2 regions of the Klebsiella planticola genome follow, and region 1 is predicted to be linked to the other one. Evidence: riboswitches for the same ligand, from Rfam matches in the RefSeq annotation. Region 1 holds a riboswitch; the other holds the start of a gene.
What was found. A riboswitch is a leader RNA that binds a small molecule or an ion and turns the genes downstream of it on or off. The one in region 1 is predicted to bind cobalamin.

Region 1 (3,412 bases):
CACGACAGGAAAAGCGAATTTTTCACGAAGGGCGGGAAGAGAGACTGTGCTGGCGGTGTTGCAGGCAATGACGGCCAGCGCCAGCGGATAACGTTGTTGAACGGCAGTGACAATTTCGAGCACGCGTTCAACGATAAATTCTTCACTCTTCTCCCCGTAAGGAAAAGCGACGTTATCGAAAGCGTAGATATAATGCAGATTCGGCAGAAGCTGCCGAATCTCATGATAAACCGACAACCCACCGACGCCGGAGTCAAACACCAGCACGGTGGGACGTGGATCAGAAGGTGTAGCTGCCAGACAAGTAGTATTCTCGTCCTGCAGTTTGGTAGCCATAAGCTGTCTCGTAATCTTTATCGAACAGGTTAGCTATTTTACCACGAACTGTCAGGTGATCGGTGATCGGATACGCGGCAGAAACATCAACAGTGCTGTAGCTTGGCAAAATGCGCTGCGTATTATTGTACTGAGACGTGTTGTTATCGTAGCGCTTACCGTAATACTGCCACGATACATCCATATCGACGTTGAACATTGTCCAGTCCAGCTGGTACTTCGCCTGTCGCTTAGAACGTCTGGCCAGGACTTCACCATTGTCATCATTACGCGGGTCGACGTACTGCAACGTGACGCGGTGGCTGAAAATGCCGGTGTCGATATTACCGGTCCACTCAACGCCTTTAATGGTTGCGGCATTGATATTGTCATACTCACCTTCATAGGTGACAGGATCCGAGTAATAGGTAATCAGATTGGTGATCTTGTAATGATACGCAGACAGGCGCCAGTCCAGCGGCCCGGTGAGACCGTCAAGCCCGGCTTCCCATTGTTGGGACTCTTCAGGCTTCAGGTTCGGGTTTGAACTGATACCAAAACGGGTCGAACCAAACTGCTGTCCCAGCGAAGGCGCGAGGAAGCCGGTACCATAGCCGAGGGTCACGCGATAGTTTTCCACGAATTCCCAACCGGCGGTGGTCTGCCAGGTCCCGTGCCAGCCAAACTGCTCGTCATGGTCTTCGCGACCGGACGCTTCCAGCGTAACATCGCCAAACTGCTGCTGACCGGTCAAATACAGGCCGGTGTTATCACGCTTGTAGGTATCCGATATGACCGTATCCGACGAGGTCAGGCGCTGCTGTTGCCAGTCGACGCCGGCGCTCACCGAACCGTGGCCAACAATAACGTTATTTCCCCACTGCAGGTTACGCTGAGTCATCCGATCGAGCGTCGTACCATCATTGTAACGACCGTATATGCTGCTGTAGTTGTAGTCTTTGACCTTCTGATAGCTGGCAATCAGTTGTGAAGAGTAGATCCCGGAGCTGAATGTCAGGCCCGCGTCCCAGCTCTGGTTATAGAGCTGCTCTTCATCTGCACTGTAGGCAGGGCTGTATGGCGGGCTGCCCAGATCGTAATCGCTATTATTGGTATAGCTACGCCCGCGGAAGAAACCGTTCAGGTTATCGTTAAATTTATGTTCAAGACCGCCCCAGAACGCTTTGCTGCGGAAACCATCGCGATCCTGATCGTGAGACCAGCTCGAGTCAGGCTGAACGTTAAAGCCCTTATTGCCCTCATAGGAACCGGCGACCGTCGCCACCGTATCACCGAAGCGATGGCGAAGCGTGCCGTCGTATTGCTGATAGCCTTCAGAACCGACGCCTGCGGTAATCTTAGATTCTTCTTTATCAGAGTGGGTGATGACGTTAATTACGCCGCCCATCGCGCCGGAACCATAAATAGCCGAACGCGGGCCGCGGATGTATTCCACGCGTTGTACCAGAGAAAGCGGTATTTGATTGAGGTCAGGATTGTTTGTAATACCGGGGCGCGGCATGGGAACGCCATCGATCAGCACCAGAACCTGCTTGGCCTCGGTACCGCGGACAAATAAAGAAGAGCTCTGTCCCATTCCCCCGTTCTGGGCAATATCCACCCCCGGCAGTCGACGCATAACGTCATTCAAATCCTTCGCCTGCCAGCGATCGATATCTTCGCGGGTGACCACATCGGTCGGTGCAAGAACCGTATTGACCGGCTGTTGAAAACGATTTGCTGTCACCACTAACGTATCTGAATTGCTGTCTTGCGCCCAGCCAGAAAATGCCGTGACGGAGAGAGCCGTCATCAGCGAAGCTTTTTTAATCATTGTAAAAGCATCCGTAACATATAAAGGATGCCGCTGGTTTCATCAGTAGCACGCGATGATAGAAACCAAATGCGACGTATTCCGGCAGGTCTTCGGGCTTGGGGCGTGTTATGGATGAGGACTTCCCACCTGATATCGGCAGTGTCTGCATAATGCGTTCATCCCACCTTCCTTACCGCTGCGCGTCAGCCCCAGATTTACACTGGGTTCCCTTTTAACTCACAGGACCGGTTACACAATGCTATAATTAGAAACATATAGATGTCCAGACTTCTATAATTATATTTGATCCCTTATCCGGGCTGGACATCCCCTGCGCTTTCCCTACAATCCCCGCGTACTTATTTTATTCAGGATGCATCATGACCCCAGAACACCTTCCGACCGAACAATATGAAGCGCAGCTGGCAGAAAAAGTCGTCCGTCTGCAAAAAATGATGGTGCCTTTTGCCGCGCCGGTTCCGGAGGTGTTTCGTTCGCCGGTGAGTCATTATCGTATGCGTGCTGAATTCCGCCTGTGGCATGACGGTGACGACCTGTACCACATCATGTTCGATCAGCAGACGAAATCCCGGATTCGCGTCGATAGCTTCCCGGCGGCAAGTGAGCTCATCAATCAACTGATGGTCGAGATTCTTGACGGCGTGCGCGATAACCCGGTTCTGCGCCACAAACTATTCCAGGTCGATTATCTGACGACCATGAGCAACCAGGCCGTGGTATCGCTGCTGTACCACAAAAAACTCGACGATGAGTGGCGTCAGCAGGCCGAGATTCTGCGCGATGCGCTGCGCGCGAAAAACCTCAACGTGCATCTGATTGGCCGGGCCACCAAAACCAAAATCGAGCTCGATCAAGATTACATCGATGAGCGTCTGCCGGTTGCCGGCCGCGAAATGATCTATCGCCAGGTAGAAAACAGCTTCACTCAGCCGAATGCCGCCATGAATATCCAGATGCTGGAGTGGGCGCTGGACGCCACCAAAGAGGCGACGGGAGATTTACTGGAGCTGTACTGCGGCAATGGTAACTTCTCGCTGGCCCTGGCGCGCAACTTCGATCGCGTACTGGCAACGGAAATCGCCAAACCGTCGGTCGCGGCGGCGCAGTACAACATTGCGGCTAACCATATTGATAACGTGCAGATTATCCGTATGGCGGCGGAAGAGTTTACGCAGGCCATGAACGGTGTACGAGAGTTTAATCGCCTGCAGGGTATTGACCTGAAAAGCTATCAGTGTGAGACGATTTTTGTCGATCCGC
Region 2 (3,412 bases), 1.2 Mb from region 1:
ATTGAGCGCCATATTCTGCGATTTAAACGGCGCCGTACGCCGGCCATCCTGATAGAAAATGCGGCATAAACCGGCCACCAGCACGCTTTTACCGACATCGGACGCCGTCCCCTGCAACATAATTGCCTGCGTCATGAGGCCTCCTCGTTCGCGTTTTCTCGCATTATTTTCCCATCCTGCTCTGTTATGTTGCCACTGCCCCGCTGCCAGAAGGTGATGCGGATTTCTCCTCAGGCCATCCCTGTCCATAGATACCGTGCGGCCATAAACATCACCAGCGCCAGCGTCGAGGCGACCCACATCAGGCGCAGGGCACGGGGAATATCCTCGGGCGAAATATCGCGTACGGCGTCGCCAATCCAGGGTTTGTCCACCCGCTGGCCAAAATAGTCATTCGGGCCGCCGAGCCGGATGCCTAACGCGCCGGCGACGCTGGCTTCCGACCACGCGCAATTGGGGCTGCTGTGCTGATAGCGATCGCGCCAGCCGATACGCAGGGCGCCCGCGGCGTCGTAGCGACATAACCACGCCGCGAGGCTGAACAGCAGCCAGCTCAGACGCGCGGGAATACAGTTCGCCACATCATCAAGGCGGGCGCTGACCATACCAATGGAGCGGTATTTTTCATGTTTATACCCCACCATGGAGTCGAGGGTGTTGACCGCTTTATAGGCCATCGCCAGCGGCGCGCCGCCCAGCAGCAGGAAGAACAGCGGCGCAATAATGCCATCGACGGTGTTTTCTGCAACCGTCTCCACCACCGCGCGATTGATCTGTTCAGGTTGGAGCTGCGCGGTTTCGCGCCCGACAATCCAGGAGAGCTTTTCCCGGCTGAGCGCCACATCGCCCGCGCGCAGCGGACGTTCGACTTCCCGGGCGGAATCCGCAAGGCAGCGCCCGGCCAGGAGCGTAAAGATCATCCACACTTCAACTCCCCAGCCCAGCCAGGGATGGAGGCTTGCCGCCAGTTTCAGTAGGCTCCAGGAGAGGAGCCAGGTCAGGCCAACCACCGTCAGCCACATCAGCGCGCCGCCAACGCGCAGCGCACGGTCGCTATGGCAATACCGGCGTACGATACGTTGAGTCAAGGTGATGAGATTGCCGATCCAGCGTACCGGATGCGGCCAGCGCGGCGGGTCGCCGATGAAAAAATCGAGAATCCAGGCCACGCACCAGGCAAGTAACGTCATTGCCCGGGCCTCGTTGCCGCCCGCCAGCGGGCGGCAATGGATGAATGGAGTCGTACCGCCATACCCTGTTCCTGTTCAGGGTGGTCGGGGTGTAAAGGTGCGCCTGACGCCGTCTTGCGACGGCACGCATCTGAGCAACCCACTTCCCACCGAAGTTGTTGGTAATGACCGACAGGCAGGTTTTCTGGCTTAGCGTCATCCTCGCCCGCCCTTCCCGGATTCGCGGCCGGTGGTATTTACGGGGTCGTCAGCATCACAGCAGCGGGGGCTGCGGAGGCGTTTCACCCCCTTCCCTTGCACCTGTTGGTTATCCTGCGGCTGCATCCGGACGCTCGTCAGACCGGGTATCTGAAGCAACAGGCGGCCTATTATGCCATACGGAGAAGCCGGTCGCTTGCAGTCAGAGGGGAGCGGCAAGGATAGCGCAGAGCGCCGTAAGCAGCAGTTGATTCTCCTCAGGGCTGCGAATCGCTACGCGGTAATAACCGTTTCCCAGTCCCGGATAGTTAGCGCAGCTGCGAATCAAGATATGCTGCTGCAGCAACGCCTGCTGCAGATCGAGCTCCGGGAGATGGCAACGTAAAAAGAGATAGTTCGCCCGCCCCGGATAGACGCTCAGGCCGGGAAGCTGACGGAGGGCCTGATAGAACCGGCTACCCTCCTGCGCCAGCCATCGCCAGGTGGCCTGCTGATAGGCGCGATCCTTGAGCGCTATTTCCCCCGCCAGAGCGGCAAACGCGTTGATCGACCACGGCATTTGTTTCTCGCGCAGTCGGGCCACCGCTCGTTCATCGCTGTTAACCAGGTAGCCCAGACGCAGGCCGGGAATGGCGTAAAATTTGGTCAGCGAGCGGAGCACCCAGATATGCGGACTGTTTTGCAGAAAGGGGATAAATCCCGGCTGGTCAGGAATGAAATCGATAAACGCTTCATCAAGAATCAGCGCGATACCGGCGTCCCGGCAGCGGGCGGCAATCGCCTCAAGCAGCGGGCGCTCCGGCAGCAGGCCGGTCGGATTATTGGGCGTACAGAGGAACAAACAGTCCAGCTCTGGCGTCAGCGCCTCGAGAATCGCGTCGGTCAACTGCCAGCCATCCTCTTCACGCAGCGCGAACTCGAGGATAGTGCAATCGACCGTCTGCAGCGCGCGGCGATATTCTGCAAAACCGGGTTTCACCACCATCGCCGTGCGCGGCTTTAGCCCGTGAACGAGCGTAAAAATGGATTCGGTTTCGCCATTGCCTGCCAGGATCCACGATGCGGAAATACGGTGGTGTTCCGCCAGCGCAAGGTGCAACTGCGGGTATTCAACGTCAGGGTAGCGCTCCGCCAGGGCCAGATTATCGATAAGCGCGCGTCTGACGCTTTCCGGCATGCCAAGAGGATTAATATTGGCGCTGAAATCCCGAAGCTGGTGCGCCTCAATGCCCAGCAGCGCAGCGGCTTCCCGGGTATTACCGCCGTGCGCGCTCTTCAGTAGCGCCATCTCCCGCTCCCGTATTATCCGCGCCTTGCCAGCGTGGCGCCATCGGCGAAGTAGGCTTTAATCCCCGCCAGAATCGACTCAGCCACCTGCTGCTGGAAGGTCGCCGTTTTCAGCTTACGCTCTTCTTCTACGTTACTGATAAACGCCGTCTCCACCAGGATCGACGGAATATCCGGCGCCTTCAGCACCGCAAAGCCCGCCTGCTCCACCTGATTTTTATGCAGATTATTGATTCTGCCCATTTTTTGCAGCACCGCTTTACCAAACTTCAGGCTGTCGGCGATGGTCAGCGACTGCACCATATCGAACATCGTATGGTCGACATAGCGATCGCCGCTCTTGCTGACGCCCCCGATCAGGTCAGAGGCGTTCTGGGTCTGCGCGAGGAATTTTGCGGCGGTACTGGTGGCGCCTTTGGTCGACAGGGCAAATACCGATGAGCCTCGCGGCTGTCGGCTGGTGAAGGCATCGGCGTGAATCGACACGAACAGATCGGCGCGCTGCTTTTGCGCTTTGGCCACGCGAACCTTCAGCGGAATGAAGACATCTTCATTGCGGGTCATGTAGGCCCGCATGTTGCCCTCTTTTTCGATGAGCGCCCGTAGCCGCCGGGCAATCTGCAGCACCACATCTTTCTCACGGGTATGGTATTTGCCGATCGCGCCGGAGTCTTCACCGCCGTGGCCCGGATCGAGCATGATCACAATAGGTCGGTCGCGCCCGGCTTTACCCGGCT

Region 2: it holds a riboswitch for cobalamin, as region 1 does, so the genes downstream of both, cbiB (adenosylcobinamide-phosphate synthase CbiB) here and btuB (TonB-dependent vitamin B12 receptor BtuB) in region 1, are expected to answer to the same signal.

The regions. Positions count from the first base shown of each region.
Region 1 is NZ_CP026047.1:1,881,981-1,885,392, reverse strand. It holds gene murI (glutamate racemase) at 1-336, opposite strand, end outside; gene btuB (TonB-dependent vitamin B12 receptor BtuB) at 281-2,149, opposite strand; cobalamin riboswitch at 2,217-2,396, opposite strand; gene trmA (tRNA (uridine(54)-C5)-methyltransferase TrmA) at 2,512-3,412, shown strand, end outside.
Region 2 is NZ_CP026047.1:701,964-705,375, forward strand. It holds gene MC50_RS03295 (cobyric acid synthase) at 1-135, opposite strand, end outside; gene cbiB (adenosylcobinamide-phosphate synthase CbiB) at 231-1,190, opposite strand; cobalamin riboswitch at 1,348-1,509, opposite strand; gene cobD (threonine-phosphate decarboxylase CobD) at 1,591-2,676, opposite strand; gene amiC (N-acetylmuramoyl-L-alanine amidase AmiC) at 2,691-3,412, opposite strand, start outside.